Regions from separate parts of the Phyllobacterium sp. genome, predicted to be linked through region 2. Evidence: predicted binding sites of a transcription regulator. Region 2 holds the regulator's gene; the other holds the start of a gene.
What was found. The regulator LexA, encoded in region 2, represses DNA repair genes until DNA is damaged. The targets are predictions, from matches to a motif close to TGTTCNNNNTGTGTTCNG.

Region 1: the regulator LexA is predicted to act here: its motif matches at 6,078-6,095, upstream of AAAB35_RS27615 (PA0069 family radical SAM protein).

Annotation. Positions count from the first base shown of each region.
Region 1 is NZ_JBBNAM010000418.1:42,185-49,986, forward strand. It holds gene AAAB35_RS27580 (cell wall hydrolase) at 1-581, shown strand, start outside; gene AAAB35_RS27585 (AtpZ/AtpI family protein) at 1,174-1,590, shown strand; gene AAAB35_RS27590 (F0F1 ATP synthase subunit A) at 1,651-2,403, shown strand; gene AAAB35_RS27595 (F0F1 ATP synthase subunit C) at 2,473-2,700, shown strand; gene AAAB35_RS27600 (F0F1 ATP synthase subunit B) at 2,808-3,446, shown strand; gene AAAB35_RS27605 (F0F1 ATP synthase subunit B) at 3,458-3,943, shown strand; gene AAAB35_RS27610 (ribonuclease HII) at 4,073-4,732, opposite strand; gene AAAB35_RS27615 (PA0069 family radical SAM protein) at 4,849-6,000, opposite strand; gene AAAB35_RS27620 (glycosyl transferase family 2) at 6,163-6,672, shown strand; gene moaB (molybdenum cofactor biosynthesis protein B) at 6,691-7,242, opposite strand; gene AAAB35_RS27630 (4-(cytidine 5'-diphospho)-2-C-methyl-D-erythritol kinase) at 7,245-7,802, opposite strand, start outside.
Region 2 is NZ_JBBNAM010000417.1:12,192-19,993, forward strand. It holds gene gltX (glutamate--tRNA ligase) at 1-1,204, opposite strand, end outside; gene AAAB35_RS27270 (ComEC/Rec2 family competence protein) at 1,316-3,694, shown strand; gene lexA (transcriptional repressor LexA) at 3,760-4,479, opposite strand; gene AAAB35_RS27280 (hypothetical protein) at 4,651-5,172, opposite strand; gene AAAB35_RS27285 (hypothetical protein) at 5,133-6,083, opposite strand; gene AAAB35_RS27290 (hypothetical protein) at 6,087-6,521, opposite strand; gene glp (gephyrin-like molybdotransferase Glp) at 6,619-7,802, opposite strand, start outside.

The DNA.
Region 1 (7,802 bases), on a different contig from region 2:
ACCAGCCCGACGTCCTGGCGCTCGGCTATGCTCCTGCCACGCCGGATTATTCCAAGACGTCGCCATTCGATTCAATCTTGAACGAGCCGAAGTCTCCGGGACGCTTTGTCCCACAGCTCGGCGCCGGCGACCACTACTGGCTGGCAACGCCCTTGCCGCCGGTCGTATTCACGAAAGAAGAACAAAAATGCCTGGCGACAGGCATTTATTTTGAGGCGCGCAGCGAAAGCATCAAGGGGCAGGCGGCCGTCGCACAGGTCATCCTCAACCGCGTGCGCAACCCAGCCTACCCGAAGACGATCTGCGGCGTCGTCTACCAGAACGATGACTGGATAAATCGCTGCCAGTTCTCGTTCGCCTGCGAGGGCCGCAAACTCCGCGTCACCGAGCCTAGGGAATGGAAGGTGGCGCAACAGGTGGCCCAAGCTGTGTCTTCCGGGCAGATCTTCCTTCCCGAAGTCGGATCGGCGACGCACTACCACGCGGTTTATGTTCGCCCCAACTGGGCGCGCACCATGAAGCGCGTCAACAAGATCGGCCAGCACATCTTCTATCGCACCTTTGGTGGCGGCTGGATCTAGTCCGACTTTCGTCGCCTTGGAATCGGAATGAGAACTGTTACATTGTCCTTGGAGTGGGGAACGAGTTATCGCCCGTCCCCCGTTGCTGATTAGTTGAATCGAATCCGGAGCTCGACTTGCCAGCCGTTCCGGGTCTTTTCATAATCAGGGTGATGCTAAGTGGCTTGAAACACATGCTTCACCTTCAAGTTCGAGGGCAAGGCCTATGCCCTGGTCGAAGCGGCCCATCCCCTTCGATACGCCGGCTGGCTCGGCATACCTGCTTTCACCCTCAAACCACCCGATCGCATTTATCTAGTATCCGGAGGTCTCCGCAAGAAACGCAGGGTTGCGAATAGCGATCGTACAAGGCGCATTCGGTTGATCCGCGGCGTGAGCGGGCGGTCTACAGGCACTGATCGGCAAGGATTCGAACCCGAATTTTCGCCAAAGAGGTGAGACATAAAGTCATATTTGCCTAACGTATTGAATTTTACTGCGAAAATTACCCTTGAGAGTCACTGTCCAGCGCCTTGACTAGCGCGGATCGGGACAATATGTTGCGCGCGACTTCGAAGCGGGGGTGAAGCCCTGCATTCAGCGTGTAAAGGACATGCCATTGGCCACCGGGAAAGAACCCGATAAGTCAGGTCCTGTCGGTGACACGCCGGGTGCTGGACGCAGACTGACTTCGGATGAACTGGAGAGTCGCAGTCGCTCTCTGGCCGCAAAACTTGCTGCCAGGGGCGTAGGATTGAAGCCCAGTTCGCAAGACAAGGGGACGGAAACCGCCTCCGGTGTCGCGCAGGCCGTGAAATTGTCGAGCGAGTTCATCGCCGGCGTTTTGGCTGGTGCGGGGTTGGGCTGGTTAGCTGACCGATTTTTGGGTACTTCACCTTGGGGGCTGATCGTGCTGCTCCTCCTTGGTTTTTGTGCTGGAACGCTGAACATCCTGCGCTCGACGGGACGTGTGGCGGAAAATCGTGATCCGGAACTCGGCAAGAGTTCCGACGTCAAGAAACCGGAATAAGGCTTCGGCCAAGGTCGCAAGACTGGACCCGCAAGTATAGACATTACAGACGAGGTTAGAGTGTCAAACGATCCGATTCATCAATTCCATATCAACAAGTGGATTCCTATTGATGTGGGTGGAATCGACCTCTCCTTTACCAATTCGTCGGCCTTCATGGTCGCAACGGTTGGTGTCGCCTCGGCATTTCTTTATCTGACGTCCTCCAATCGCGGCCTTATCCCGACGCGCCTGCAGTCGGTTTCAGAGATGGCCTATGAGTTCGTCGCCTCGACCCTGCGTGATTCGGCAGGAAGCGCGGGGATGAAGTTCTTCCCGTTCGTCTTCTCGCTCTTCATGTTCGTGCTCGTCGCTAACATGCTCGGCATGTTCCCGTATTTCTTCACGGTTACGAGCCAGATCATCGTCACGTTCTGCCTGGCGATCCTCGTCATTGGCACCGTGCTGGCCTATGGTTTCGCCAAGCATGGCTTCAAGTTCCTCGGTGTCTTCGTGCCGTCCGGCGTGCCTAAGCTCCTGCTTCTGCTCGTGGTGCCGATTGAAATCATTTCGTTCCTTTCCCGTCCGATCAGCCTTTCAGTTCGTCTCTTCGCCAACATGCTTGCTGGCCACATCACGCTGAAAGTCTTTGCCGGCTTTGTTGCTTCCATGAGCGCCCTCGGCGCGCTGGGCATCGGCGGCTCCATCCTGCCGCTCGCCATGACGGTAGCGCTGACGGGTCTCGAATTCCTGGTGGCTTTCCTACAGGCCTACGTCTTCACCGTGCTTACCTGCATGTATCTGAACGACGCAGTCCATCCTGGCGGTCACTGAGAAAACTTCACCGGCGGTTTCCGCCAAATGCAAATCTATCAATGAGAATTCTATCCAAAGGAGTTTAATATGGATCCGGTAGCAGCAAAGTACATCGGTGCAGGTCTCGCTTGTTTTGGCATGGCCGGTACGGCCCTCGGCCTCGGCAACATCTTCGGCAGCTATCTCTCCGGTGCACTGCGCAACCCGTCGGCAGCTGACGGCCAGTTCGGCCGCCTGGTATTCGGCTTTGCCGTTACCGAAGCTTTGGGCATCTTCTCGCTGCTCATCGCTCTTCTGCTTCTCTTCGCTGTCTAATTGAAGACAGCGCTTGTTACTGGCTGCGCTCCGCGCGGCCAGTAAACTTATATGCAGCAATACGACTTTGCTGATTTGGGAAACGCCCGAACCCAAGGGGACAACACATGTTTGTGTCTTCGGCGCACGCCGCATCCACAACGGAAACAATCGTCGCTCAGACCGACACGCATGGTGCTGCCGAAACGGTCGCTCCAGGTACGCCTGATGCTCATGCAACCGAGACCCATACCGAAACCGGCGTGGCGCATGAGAAGACTGTCTTCCCGCCCTTTGATACGACCCATTTTGCCTCTCAGGTTCTGTGGCTCGCACTGACGTTCGCAGTATTCTATCTCTTCCTTTCGCGTGTGATCCTGCCGCGTATCGGCGGTATCATCGAGACACGCCGCGATCGTATCGCGACCGATCTCGACCAGGCCGCCCGCATGAAACAGGACTCGGACGAGGCGCTCGCCGCATACGAACAGGAACTCGCCGACGCCAAGAAGAAGGCAGGTTCGATCGCCCAGACCGCGCAGGACGAAGCCACGGCCAAGTCCGATTCGGAAATGGCAAAGATCACCGCCGAGCTCGAGAAGAAGCTCAGCGAAGCCGAAGCCAGCATTGCCTCGATCAAGGATAAGGCAATGAAGGAAGTCGGTACCATTGCCGAGGACACCGCGACCGAGATCGTCAAGAAGATCGTCGGTGGCAGCGTCGACAAGGCGAGCGTCTCCGCCGCTGTCAAAGCTGTTCGGGGCTGAGGAGAACGATAATGGAATTGGACGCAACATTTTACGCCCTCGTCGGCCTCATCATCTTCCTGGCGCTGATCGCTTATCTCAAGGTGCCGGGCGTTGTGGGCAAATCGCTCGATGCCCGCGCTGACCGCATTCGCGACGAGCTTGAAGAAGCGCGCCGCCTACGCGAGGAAGCCCAGTCGCTGCTTGCCGATTATCAGCGCAAGCGCAAGGAAGCAGAGAAGGAGGCAGCGGAGATCGTTGCTATCGCGCAGCGCGAAGCCCACGGCCTGCTTGAGGAAGCCAAGAAGAAGAGCGAGGAGTATATCGCCCGTCGTCACAAGCTTGCCGAGCAGAAGATTGCCCAGGCCCAGGTTGAAGCTGTCAACGAGGTGCGCGCCACCGCAGTCGATGTTGCAGTCGCCGCCGCGGGCCGTATTCTTGCGGACAAGGTTGACGCCAAGGCCTCGGCTGAGCTTTTCAAGTCTTCGCTGACCGAGGTGAAGTCTCGCCTCAACTGAAGTCGCAAAATCCTGATGAGAAGCCGCCTTCGGGCGGCTTTTTTATGCCGCTTCGGAATCATGCAAAAACGGTGTGATATCGGCCACGCCGATTGATTGCCGATCTCAACATGAGGCCCGATCGTCTGCCTAGACCTGGCGGTCCTTGAGCGGCGAGAAGCTGAAGCGGTGCAAGCCAACGACGGGTCCATGGGCCTCCATGGCGTTGCGATGATATTCGGTCGCGTAGCCGACGTGCGATTCGAGGCCGTAGAGCGGCATGTACTTGCCTGTCTGGGTCATCATGCGATCGCGAGTAACCTTGGCAAGGATCGAAGCAGCAGCGATCGATACGGATCGCTGGTCGCCGCGGATCAAGGCGGTAGCAGGGCAGGGCAGGCCGGGCGCTACATCGCGGCCATCGATCAGCGCGTGGCCGGGTTGAATGGCGAGGCCGCACACCGCGCGGCGCATCGCTTCAAGCGCAGCCTTCAGAATGTCAGTGGAATCGATCGCGGGCGCCGAGACGCTGGAAACGGCACAGGCAAGCGCCGTGCTCGTAATCATCTCGAATAGCTCTTCGCGCCGCTGGGCAGTCAGCCGCTTCGAATCATCGAGGCCGTCCGGAATTTTTTTGGGGTTGAGGATTACAGCGGCGGCGACCACGGGGCCGGCGAGCGGGCCGCGCCCCGCTTCATCGATGCCGACAATATACTGGACACCGCTGCGCATGAGCTTGCGCTCGCTGGTAAAGTCCGGTTTGACGGGCTCCAGGGGAAGAAGCAGAGAATCAGAACGCGATCGAGCCATGTTGCGGCGAGACTCGCATTCGTTCTGATTCTCTGCAAGCCCTTAGGTAGCTGATGGGGTGGGCTACCCAAGGTCACATCAGGCCGGGATGGGGCGCAGCCTGACGGAAAGCCTTGTTAGAACAATGAAAGTTGCTCGCTTCCTGGCGTTGGGGAAAAAAGATCGGTACGCAAGCGCCGTTTGGCGAGATTCATGCCAAGCCGCTTCGCCGCAATCTCGAACCGGCGCCCGATCTGCCATGCATAAGGACCTTCGCCGCGCATCCGCTTACCCCACTCGGCATCGTAGTCCTTGCCATCGCGCATGGATCGAACCAGCGACAGGACATGCCGGTAACGATCGGGATAATTCCGCAGCAGCCATTCCTTGAAAATCGGGCTGACTTCGAGTGGCAGCCGTAGCAAGACATAGCCTGCTTCAAGCGCGCCCACCGCGCGGGCACTATCAAGAACGCGTTCGATCTCGTGATCGTTAAGGCCGGGGATGACCGGCGCAACCATGACACCGACCGGAACGCCCGCCTCGGCGAGGCTGCGCAGCGCCTGCAACCGGCGCGTCGGCGTGGATGCACGGGGCTCCATGGTCCGTGCCAGCTTGCCGTCGAGCGTCGTCACAGACAGGCACACTTTGGCCAGACCCTTTTCCGCCATGCGCGCCAGAATGTCCTGATCGCGCATGACAAGCGCTGATTTGGTGACAATCCCCACCGGATGCTGATGCGCTTCGAGCACCTGAAGAATATCGCGCATGATCCGCCATTTCTTCTCGATCGGCTGGTAAGGATCCGTGTTCGTGCCAATCGCAATGGTTTTGGCTGTGTAGCCTGGCTTGGAAAGCTCCTTGTCAAGCATTTTGGCCGCATCAGGTTTGGCAAAGAGCTTTGATTCGAAATCGAGTCCCGCCGAAAGCCCCATATAACTGTGGGTCGGCCGCGCAAAACAATAGATGCAGCCGTGCTCACAGCCGCGATAGGGATTAATCGAACGGTCGAAGCTGATATCGGGCGAATCATTACGTGTGATGATGACACGCGGCTTCTCGATCTGAACTTCCGTCTTGAACGGCGGCAGGTCCTCAATCGTTTCCCAGCCGTCGTCATAGACGTGACGGCTCTCCGCTTCGAAGCGGCCGGATGGATTCATACCAGCGCCGCGCCCGCGGCGTCGTTCCGAATCGATGCGCAAGCCGGCCTCGTCGATCAGGGCATTGGCTTGTTGTACGCGGCCTTGCCCGAAAGCAGCCTTGTCCGCTTGCACCACAATGTTCATTGGCGTTCTCCTTGGACCGAAGCGAAACGCGAGTCGCTGATCACAGTCGCAACATGAATCTATTCCTAGCAAATTAATAGAACAAAGCAAGAACAATATGCAGAGAGATGCAGCCGCAACGAGTGATGGAAATTTTCAGGATAATAGGCTAGAGCGTTGGTAATGATCTCCGTCTTGATTGAAACGCAAAATTCGTATGAACCGTTGGCCAGAACGCTTGCCGGTCTGGTAAGCGGTGCTGTCGAAGGATTGCTCAGCGATGTCGTCGTCATTGATCATGGTTCGCTTGATCAGACACATAGGGTCGCCGATCAGGCGGGCTGCATTTTCTTGCAGGATCTGACGCTGCTTGATGGTTTCAGGCGTGCCAGAAGCGAATGGTTCCTGTTTCTGGAGCCTGGTGCCCGACTGCTCGACGGATGGATCGAGCCGGTTGCCATGCACGTCGAACGCATGCAGGGACCGGCCTGTTTCACACGCTCCCATGCGCACCGCCGGCCGTTTCTAAGCCGGGTGTTCTCGCCAGGAAATCCGCTTGCCGATGGGTTGCTGATATCCAAGCGCCAATCGATGGCCCTGTTCAATCCGGGCAAGAAATCCGCGGATATCGCACGCGGCCTCGCCATGAAACGGCTGCGGGCAGAAATTATTCCTGCAGCTTTGAAGGGCTGAAGCTTGCTAGTCTAGGCTCTAACTCTTGCCGCCGCGCCGCAGATGTTCATTAAGCCTGGGCATGATCTCGACGAAATTACAGGGCATGTGCCTGTAGTCGAGTTGATGCTGAAGGATGCCATCCCACGCGTCCTTGCAGGCGCCGGGCGAGCCCGGGAGCACGAATACGAAAGTGGCATTGACGACGCCACCGGTTGCACGCGACTGGACCGTTGAGGTGCCGATCTTATCGTACGATATGCGGTGAAAGACTTCAGAAAAACCGTCCATGCGTTTTTCGAAGATGGGTTCGAGAGCTTCCGGCGTAACGTCGCGGCCGGTAAAGCCCGTGCCGCCGGTCGTAATGATGACGTCGATATCAGGATCCTCTGACCAGGAAAGCACCTTGTTGCGGATTTTCTCGCGGTCGTCCGTCACGATCGCGCGCTCCGCCAGCGTGTGCCCCGCGCCAAGCAGGCGCTCCGCCAGCGTGCTACCGGACTTGTCGTCTTCGAGCTTGCGCGTATCCGAGACAGTGAGGACCGCGATCTTGACCGGAACGAATGGTCTTGTTTCGTCAATACGCGCCAAGATCAGTTTCCTTCCATGGCACTATGCGTTGCGACGACGAACCAACCAGGATGCTGCCGGCGAACGCTTGCCGCCGCAGCTTGGGCTTCGTCGTCGCTGTCATAGATGGCAAAGCAAGTACCGCCGGATCCCGACATGCGCACCAGCCTTGGTGATGTTTGTGTGAGCACCGTGACCGTATGGTCAATCTCGGGCGTCAGCGCCCGCGTCGCCTCGAAAAGGTGATTGTGCGTCGCGCGGAGGTAGGCGCAGACATCATCCACGGACTGCATGGCGGTCAGAGCCGGCAATGGCGGGTTGTCGCGCTTGTTTAGGTTTGCAAAAACCTGCGGCGTCGAGATTGACGCTCCGCAATTGGCAAGCACCAGCGGCAAATGTGGAAATGCGGCGATCCGTTCGATTTCGTCGCCGACGCCGCGCGCAACCAGCGGCTGTGCGTGCAGACACATCGGAATGTCGGCTCCGAGCGGCAAACCGATTGCAGCCAATCGGTCGACGTCAACATCGAGGGCCCATAGCCTTGCAAGTGCATTTAATACTGCCGCCGCATCACTTGAACC
Region 2 (7,802 bases):
CGCCTTTCAGCACGCTCAGACCTTCGTCATTGAGCAGGCCTTTGGCCTTTTCGTCGAGCGTCAGCGGACGTTCAACGAAGAGATATTTTGCGCTGTCGGCGAGTTCCACAAGCGTCTTGGCGCGTTCTTTAAGACCAGGCATGGCCACGATCAACTGCTGTTTCGTAGCCTCGTTCAAGCGAGCGAGAATGGTATCGCCGCCCTCGATCTGAGGCAGGATGGCGATCATCGCCTCGACGAGATCGGCATCGTCGGCAACGCGCATGTAGTGGCCGTTGATTGCCTCGAGTTTCTGGAAATCGAACCGCGAGGCACCACGATTGATATCGGAAATCTCGAACCACTCGATCATTTGCGCATCGGACATGATTTCGTCATCGCCATGGCTCCAGCCGAGGCGCACGAGATAGTTGCGCAGCGCCGCCGGCAAGTAGCCCATCGCACGATAGGCCTCGACACCGAGCGCACCGTGGCGCTTTGAAAGCTTTGCGCCATCCGCGCCGTGAATGAGCGGAATATGGCCCATGACAGGTACATCCCAACCCATGGCGTTGTATATGACGGTCTGACGCGCTGCATTGGTAAGGTGGTCGTCACCGCGGATAATGTGCGTAACGCCCATGTCGTGATCGTCAACGACCACAGCATGCATATAGGTAGGGATACCATCGGAACGCAAGATGATGAAATCGTCGAGGTCCTTGTTGGGAAAGCGGACGTCGCCCTGGACCTGGTCATTTACGACAGTCTCGCCCTCTTGCGGCGCCTTGATGCGGATGACCGGCTTGATGCCCTCGGGTGCTTCCTTCGGATCCCTATCGCGCCAGCGCCCGTCATAGCGCGGCGGACGACCCTCAGCACGCGCCTTCTCACGCATTTCCTCGAGTTCGGCGGGCGATGCATAGCAGTAATAGGCCTTGCCCTTGGCGACGAGTTCCTCGGCAACCTCGCGATGGCGGGCAATCCGAGCATATTGGGAAACAGCCTCTCCATCCCAATCAAGGCCGAGCCATTTCAAACCGTCGAGGATAGCGGCGACTGCCGCCTCGGATGAACGTTCGCGGTCCGTATCCTCGATGCGCAGCAACATCTTACCGCCCGTATGCTTTGCATAGAGCCAGTTGAACAGTGCCGTGCGGGCGCCGCCAATATGGAGGTAGCCGGTTGGGGAAGGGGCGAAACGTGTGACGACAGGGGATGACATGGGAACTCCAGGGACGCGCGGGGCTATTAGTCGAACGTCCAATCGAATTGATCTGGCGTTCATGTAGCATAGCACCGCAGAGGTGCAAGGGCATTGGTGGGCTGGAGGCATATGGAGGAGCCGAAGACCAGATCAAAAATCGATGAACGGCTCTTCTATTTCCGGTTCCAGGACCCTGAAAACGCTGTTGTGACGACCGTTGAGGTTGCGCAGAACGATGTGGCCGCTCCGGGTCATGGACAAGTGGCGAAGCGGCGAATAGCGTCAGCCCTGTCGGCGGCGCGACATGCCGCGGCAGCAATTCCAACACTCGTCAACCAAGAGATCGAACGCGGCACACTCATTTTGTTTGTCCCTGTGTGCGCCGGCATCGGTGCCATCCTCTATTTCAGCGGATCCGCCGAGCCAAGGCTGAGCGCCATTCTATTTGGGCTGACTGCTCTCATTGGCTTGCTGAGCCTCGCGCATTCGCGACCACTGATGAGACTGGCGCTTCTCTTTGCTCTTGCAATCGTTGCCGGCATGCTCGCAGGCAAACTTGAGACGCTACGTGCAGACACGGAGATGCTCGGGTCGGACATCACGACGCGCTTGACTGGACGCGTCTTCGCGATGGCCCGAGACGCGCGCGGCAGCTGGCGCATTACCCTCGAAGTGCTCGCGACGGAGCGGCCGTTACTGCGCTATGGGCCAAGCCGGGTTGTCATTTCGGCTCGAAGTCTGCCGACCGGTATCAAGATAGGCGATGGGTTGAAGGGCCTCGTCCGTTTACGCCCACAGCGGGGCCCCGTGCGGCCCGGCAATTATGATTTTGCCTTCAACAACTATTATCGAGGCATCGGCGCAAACGGATTTCTCCTTGGCAAGGGCGAGATCGTCGCCGCGCCCACCGCTGCAGGTATCGGCGTGAAGGCTTGGCAGATGATGGCCAATATTCGTCAGCAACTCACGCAGCGCGTGCTTTACCGCATCAGGGGTGAGCCGGGCGATATTGCAGCTTCACTGATTACCGGCCAGCGCGACGGCATCAGCGAAGCAACCAACGACGCCATGCGGTTGAGCGGTCTATCCCATATTCTTTCGATTTCCGGATTTCACATGGCGCTGGTCGCCGGAATCATAGTTGGCTCACTGCGCGCCGTAATGGCGCTTTTCCCAGGTTTTTCGGCCCGCTATCCAATGAAGAAGTTGGCAGCCCTGTTCGCGCTTGTCGGATCCGGCTTCTATCTATTGCTATCAGGAGCAGACGTTGCAGCGCAGCGCAGCTTTGTCATGCTGGCAGTCATGCTCCTTGCCGTCATGGTGGATCGCGCGGCCATCTCCATGCGTAATCTTGCCATCGCCGCTCTCATCACGATCGCGGTCATGCCGCACGAAATTCTGGGACCGAGTTTTCAAATGTCCTATTCGGCAACGGGGGCGCTCATTGCCTTTTATGGCTGGTGGTCGGTGCGCCGGAAAAAGCGAAGCGCCAGGCCCAGTGATAACTATCTCCTGCTGTTACCGGTCATGGCTGTGAACCATATCGGTACCATAGCCGTGACATCCGTTGTTGCGGGTACAGCAAGTTCACTTTTTGCCGCCTACCATTTCAACAACACGGCGCCGCTTGGCCTCGTCGGCAATGCACTGGCGTTGCCTATCGTCTCAATCTTCGTCATGCCGTTTGGCGTATTGGGGCTTCTCGCCATGCCATTCGATCTTGATTGGCTGCCATTCGCCATTATGGAGCGCGGCATTGAATTGGTCGTTGAGATTGCCAAAATGGTGAGTTCCGCTTCACCAAGTGGCAATCTCGGTCCGATGCCGCGGGCCAGCCTGATACTGATGAGTGTTGGGCTGATATTGCTCATACTGTTGACCACCCGCCTGCGGATTCTTGGCCTCGCCGTCATGGTGTCCGCGGCTTTGCCAATGCTGATTGGACGTCAGCCGGACCTCGTCATCGCGGAGGAGGGAAAACTCGTCGGTATGCGCACGCCTTCGAATGCCCTTGCGATCAACCGTTCTCGCGCAAGCACCTTCATCCTTGAAAACTGGCAAGAAGGGTACGGCTCGGTCGGTCTGCTCATGCCAATGAAAGCTGGATCGCCACTTGAACAGGCACAGTTCGAATGCACAAACGGTCTTTGCGTTGCACGTGAACCTGGCGGCCTTATCGTGGCCTATACCGATGACCCGGCAATGAAATCATCTGCCTGCGCTGAGGGCGATATCGTCATTCTCGCATTCACGGGTCCGACCGCCAACTGTACAGGCAATCAAGTCCTTGCGATCACGGCCCAGGATCGATCTCGCCATCAACGGCACGGTGGAGATCAGGTTGGTGGAGAGCAGCAAAGCCGCACAGGGGCAGGGAGCACTAGCAATTGCTGCACAACAATTGCGCGGCCGGCTTCAATCAGCCCTCGTTACCTATGCGGTGGGACCACCGGATCGGCCATGGAACGCTTACCGCGTCTACTCTCGCGGCGCCCGCAACCTTGTTGAGCGGAAGCCACGCCAACGCGCCGATGTTACGCCTGAAGCGGCCGAAGATTGAGTCCTGCGCTCGATCAGTAGCGGCGGATCAATCCGACGAGCTTCCCCTGGACACGCACGCGGTCCGGCCCGAAGATCCGTGTTTCGTAGGCGGGATTTGCGGCCTCGAGAGCAATGGATGCACCCTTGCGCCGGAAACGCTTGAGCGTTGCTTCTTCATCATCGACCAGAGCAACCACGATCTCGCCGGGGTTGGCGGTATCGCTGCGCCTGATGACGACCGTATCACCGTCGAAGATACCAGCCTCGATCATGGAATCACCCTTGACCTCGAGCGCATAGTGTTCGCCGCTGCCGATCATGTCGGGCGGAAGGCCGATCATGTGCGTCTGGTTCTGGATAGCGGAAATTGGCACACCGGCAGCGATCCGGCCCATGACCGGAATGCTGACGATCTTCATAGCGCCATCATCATCCGAAGCGCGCGGCTGCGCCCGGGGAGGAGCGACATTGCGGCCGAGGCTCCCTTGGATAACGCTCGGCGAGAACTTTTTCTGCGCGTTGAGGCCGGGGGCAATCGAGTCCGGCAGGCGCAAGACTTCAAGCGCCCGTGCCCGGTTGGCAAGCCGGCGAATGAAACCGCGTTCTTCCAGCGCCGTGATAAGCCGGTGTATCCCCGACTTCGACGCAAGGTCCAATGCATCCTTCATTTCGTCGAAGGATGGTGGGATGCCGGTTTCCTTCAAGCGCTCATGGATAAAGAGCAGAAGTTCGTGTTGTTTACGCGTGAGCATCGGCGATCCTTCGAAACGGAATCGGAAAAACAAAACCAGAACAAACACTATCTGTTCCAGTTGTGTTCCACAAGTATTAATATGTCGTTTACGTATGGGGTGGCGACTAATAATAGGCGAGTTTCGCGAGGTGTGGGGGCGGAGCTGATGCCTTTAAAGGTCGTTCTGGAATTAGAATTTGCCGACGACGTTGAGGAAGGCGCCACGATCGTTGAAGGTGAGATCACGCAGGTCGTCGGAGAAGTTGCCAAAATTGTAGCCGACGCCGACCTTGAAGTTCTTGCCGACATGGCGGTAGACGGCGGTGAGCACGCCGAGATCGGTGGTATCGGCTTCGGCCATGTACATCACGCGTCCTTCGAGGAGCGCATCCCATTTTTTTACGATGTGCAAGTCGGTGCGCAAGATGCCTAGATGGGCCGACGATGTCTGCCAATCGGCGAAGGCCTCGATATCGTCCTCGAGACGCTCGCGCACCTCGCCATAGCGGAAGCCGTATTTGGCGCCGACGGAGATCCATGGAAAAAGATCATAGGTGAAGTCGGCGGAGAGAATATTGCTGCGCTGGGCCGGGCCATATTCGTCACCGGTGACAGCGCTGACCTGGTCTGAGCCGGGCAGATCGTAGAGCCAGGTATATTTGAACAGCGCATTCAGCCGGTCGTTTGTGACAGGGCGGTAGGCATAGCCCAACGAGGCCTCGACATAGTCGCCATCGCGCAGCGAGCTGTCGCCGCTTGCGTCGTCGGAGAGAACGGAATCGATATTGGCAAGCAGCCGCCAATCGTCGCTCGTCTTCCAGCTGACGCCCGTTGCCAGAAGATAGCTGTTGAGATCGCGCGTATCATCGTCGGAATCTTCGAAGCGGGCCTCGCTGCGGATGCGCGCGGCAATGCGATCCTCATCCTTGTAGCCCACTGACAACGAGATTGCCTTCCGGTCGAAGTCGGACCGTTCGAGGTCGGTGCCAGGGTCGATCGTGTCGTCCTCGACGGTTCCGATCTCAAGGCCGCCATCGACCGTCCACTATAGACGACGCCATAGGTCTGCGCGAGCGAATTGCGCCGGCCGAACAGGTCGTAATTGTTTTCTGCATAGGTCGACCAATAATCGTCAAGCTTGCGCCTCGCACCGATGACGATGGCACCATAGTCAGTTCCTTCGAGATCATAGCTGCGGTCAAGGTCGAAGGCGCGGTCGGGGTCAAGGCGGTAACCGAGATAATAGCTGTCCTCGGCTGTCGGCTCGTAGGTAATTGCGGCGAGCGCGCCGAGGCCAGTCGCACCGTAGGAAACCTCGCCCTCGAGGCCGACCGTGGCGGTCAATCGGTATTCGGTCCCCAGACCGAGGCGGTCGCCGCGCTCGATATCGCCGGATCGTGACAAGGTAGCCTGGGCGAAGCCGTAATAAGTGTGATCGGCATCGGGCGCATATTCGAGGCGCGCGCCGGCATCGAGGCGCGAGCCGTCGTAGCCAGATTTGCCCGATGCGCTCGCGAGTGGGTTACTGAGTTCCAGATAGGTGGCGCCGAAGGAGGCTTTCCAGTAATCGTTCAGCTGCCTGCTGACCGCCGCCGCGCCCTTGCGCTTTTTTCGGCCTCCCACGGGCTAATCGTAAAAGTCGTGGGTGGCTTCCGCTTCGGCAAAATCGTCATAGGCAAGGTCAAGGCTCAGATCGTCCGTGATGTCGAGATCGGCGGCAAGGCCCCAGATCTGCTGGTCGGCGGCCACTTGTTCCGCCAGCGTAGAGAAGTCGGCCTGCTTCTCCTGGTAATAGCCGCCGAGCGTTCCCTTCAGCCCGCTTTGGGTGATGTCCTCAAGGTCGAGCTGCGCCCGCGTGCGCCAGGCGCTGGCAAGGCGCCCGTGTGTTCCCGTCGTTGCCACGTCGCTCAGCGTCAGCCCGCCATTGGTCGACCGCGACGTGCCAAACCCTGGACCATCGGAGCGGGATATTTCGCCTTCGATGAAAGTTGTGTCCGAATACCGGAGCTTGATGTCGGCGCAATAGGCTTTTTGATTGGCAAGGCCGGTATTTTCGCTCATACCCGTGACGCCGACGCGTACCGGGGGTCCATACCCTGGGGTTGTAGGGAATTATAGGAGCAGGGGCGCTACTGCGCCGAGACAACGTCCAACAAGGCTAGCGCAGCATCAACACCTCACATGGCGAACCGGCCGGGGCGGCGGGCGCAAAAGGCTTGCGAACGATCAATCCATTGGCCTCGGCAAGGAATTTCAGCATCGAGGAGTCCTGCAGCGCGAACGGTGTAGCGACGAGCGTGCCGTCAGCTTCGCGCGCAACTTGAGCGCGAACATAATCTTGTCGTTGATCGTTCATCGCCATGTCAGCGCCAAGCTCGGCATTCCGCATTTCAGGTTCGTGCGGTACGCCATTCAACGCACGGATCAGCGGGACGAGGAAAATGTGCGCACAGATCAAGCTAGACACAGGATTGCCCGGAAGACCCAGGATCCTTCGTCCTTCGAGACGTCCGAACATGAGAGGCTTGCCTGGACGTAGCGCGATCTTCCAGAAACCGAGGACCATCCCACGCGCGGCGAGTGCCGGCTGAACGAGATCGTGATCGCCGACGGAGGCCCCGCCAAGCGTGACGACAACATCTGCATCACCAGCGATCGCGCGATCTAGCGCGTTGTTCAAGGCGTCCAGACGATCTTCCGCAATGCCAAGATCGATAGGAACTCCCCCCGCCAGTCGGATAACCTCCGCCAGCCCGAAACTATTGGAGGCAACGATCTGGTCGGGGCGCAGGCTTTCACCGGGGTTTACCAGTTCGTCGCCCGTCGCGAGAATGGCAATTCGCGGCCGCCGCACAACAGCAATGGCGGGATGGTTGCCTGCCGCAGCAAGGGCAAGTGCGGCCGGATCGAGGAGGCGACCACGTTCAAGCAAAAGGTCGCCCTCATTGAAGTCCAATCCCGCCGGGCGGATATTCCTGCCCTGAACGATCGGCTCGGTGATCTCTATGCGCTCGCCATGCCGGACCGTGTTTTCCTGGATGACGACGCTGTCTGCTCCTTCTGGCAGCGGTGCTCCGGTGAAAATCCGCACGGTCTCGCCCGGGTTGACGATACCAGAAAAGGCGTGGCCGGCGGCGGATTGGCCGATTAATTGCAGGGTGGCTGGCGAATCCACGACATCGGCGGCACGGACGGCATAGCCATCCATGGCCGATGCGGCAAACGGCGGTTGCTGGCGTTTCGCGTAGAGATTTTCGGCAAGCACACGACTGCCGGCGTCGGCAAGTGGGACGATCTCCATTTCAAGCCGGTCTACGTCGTTAAGAATACGCGCCAGTGCTT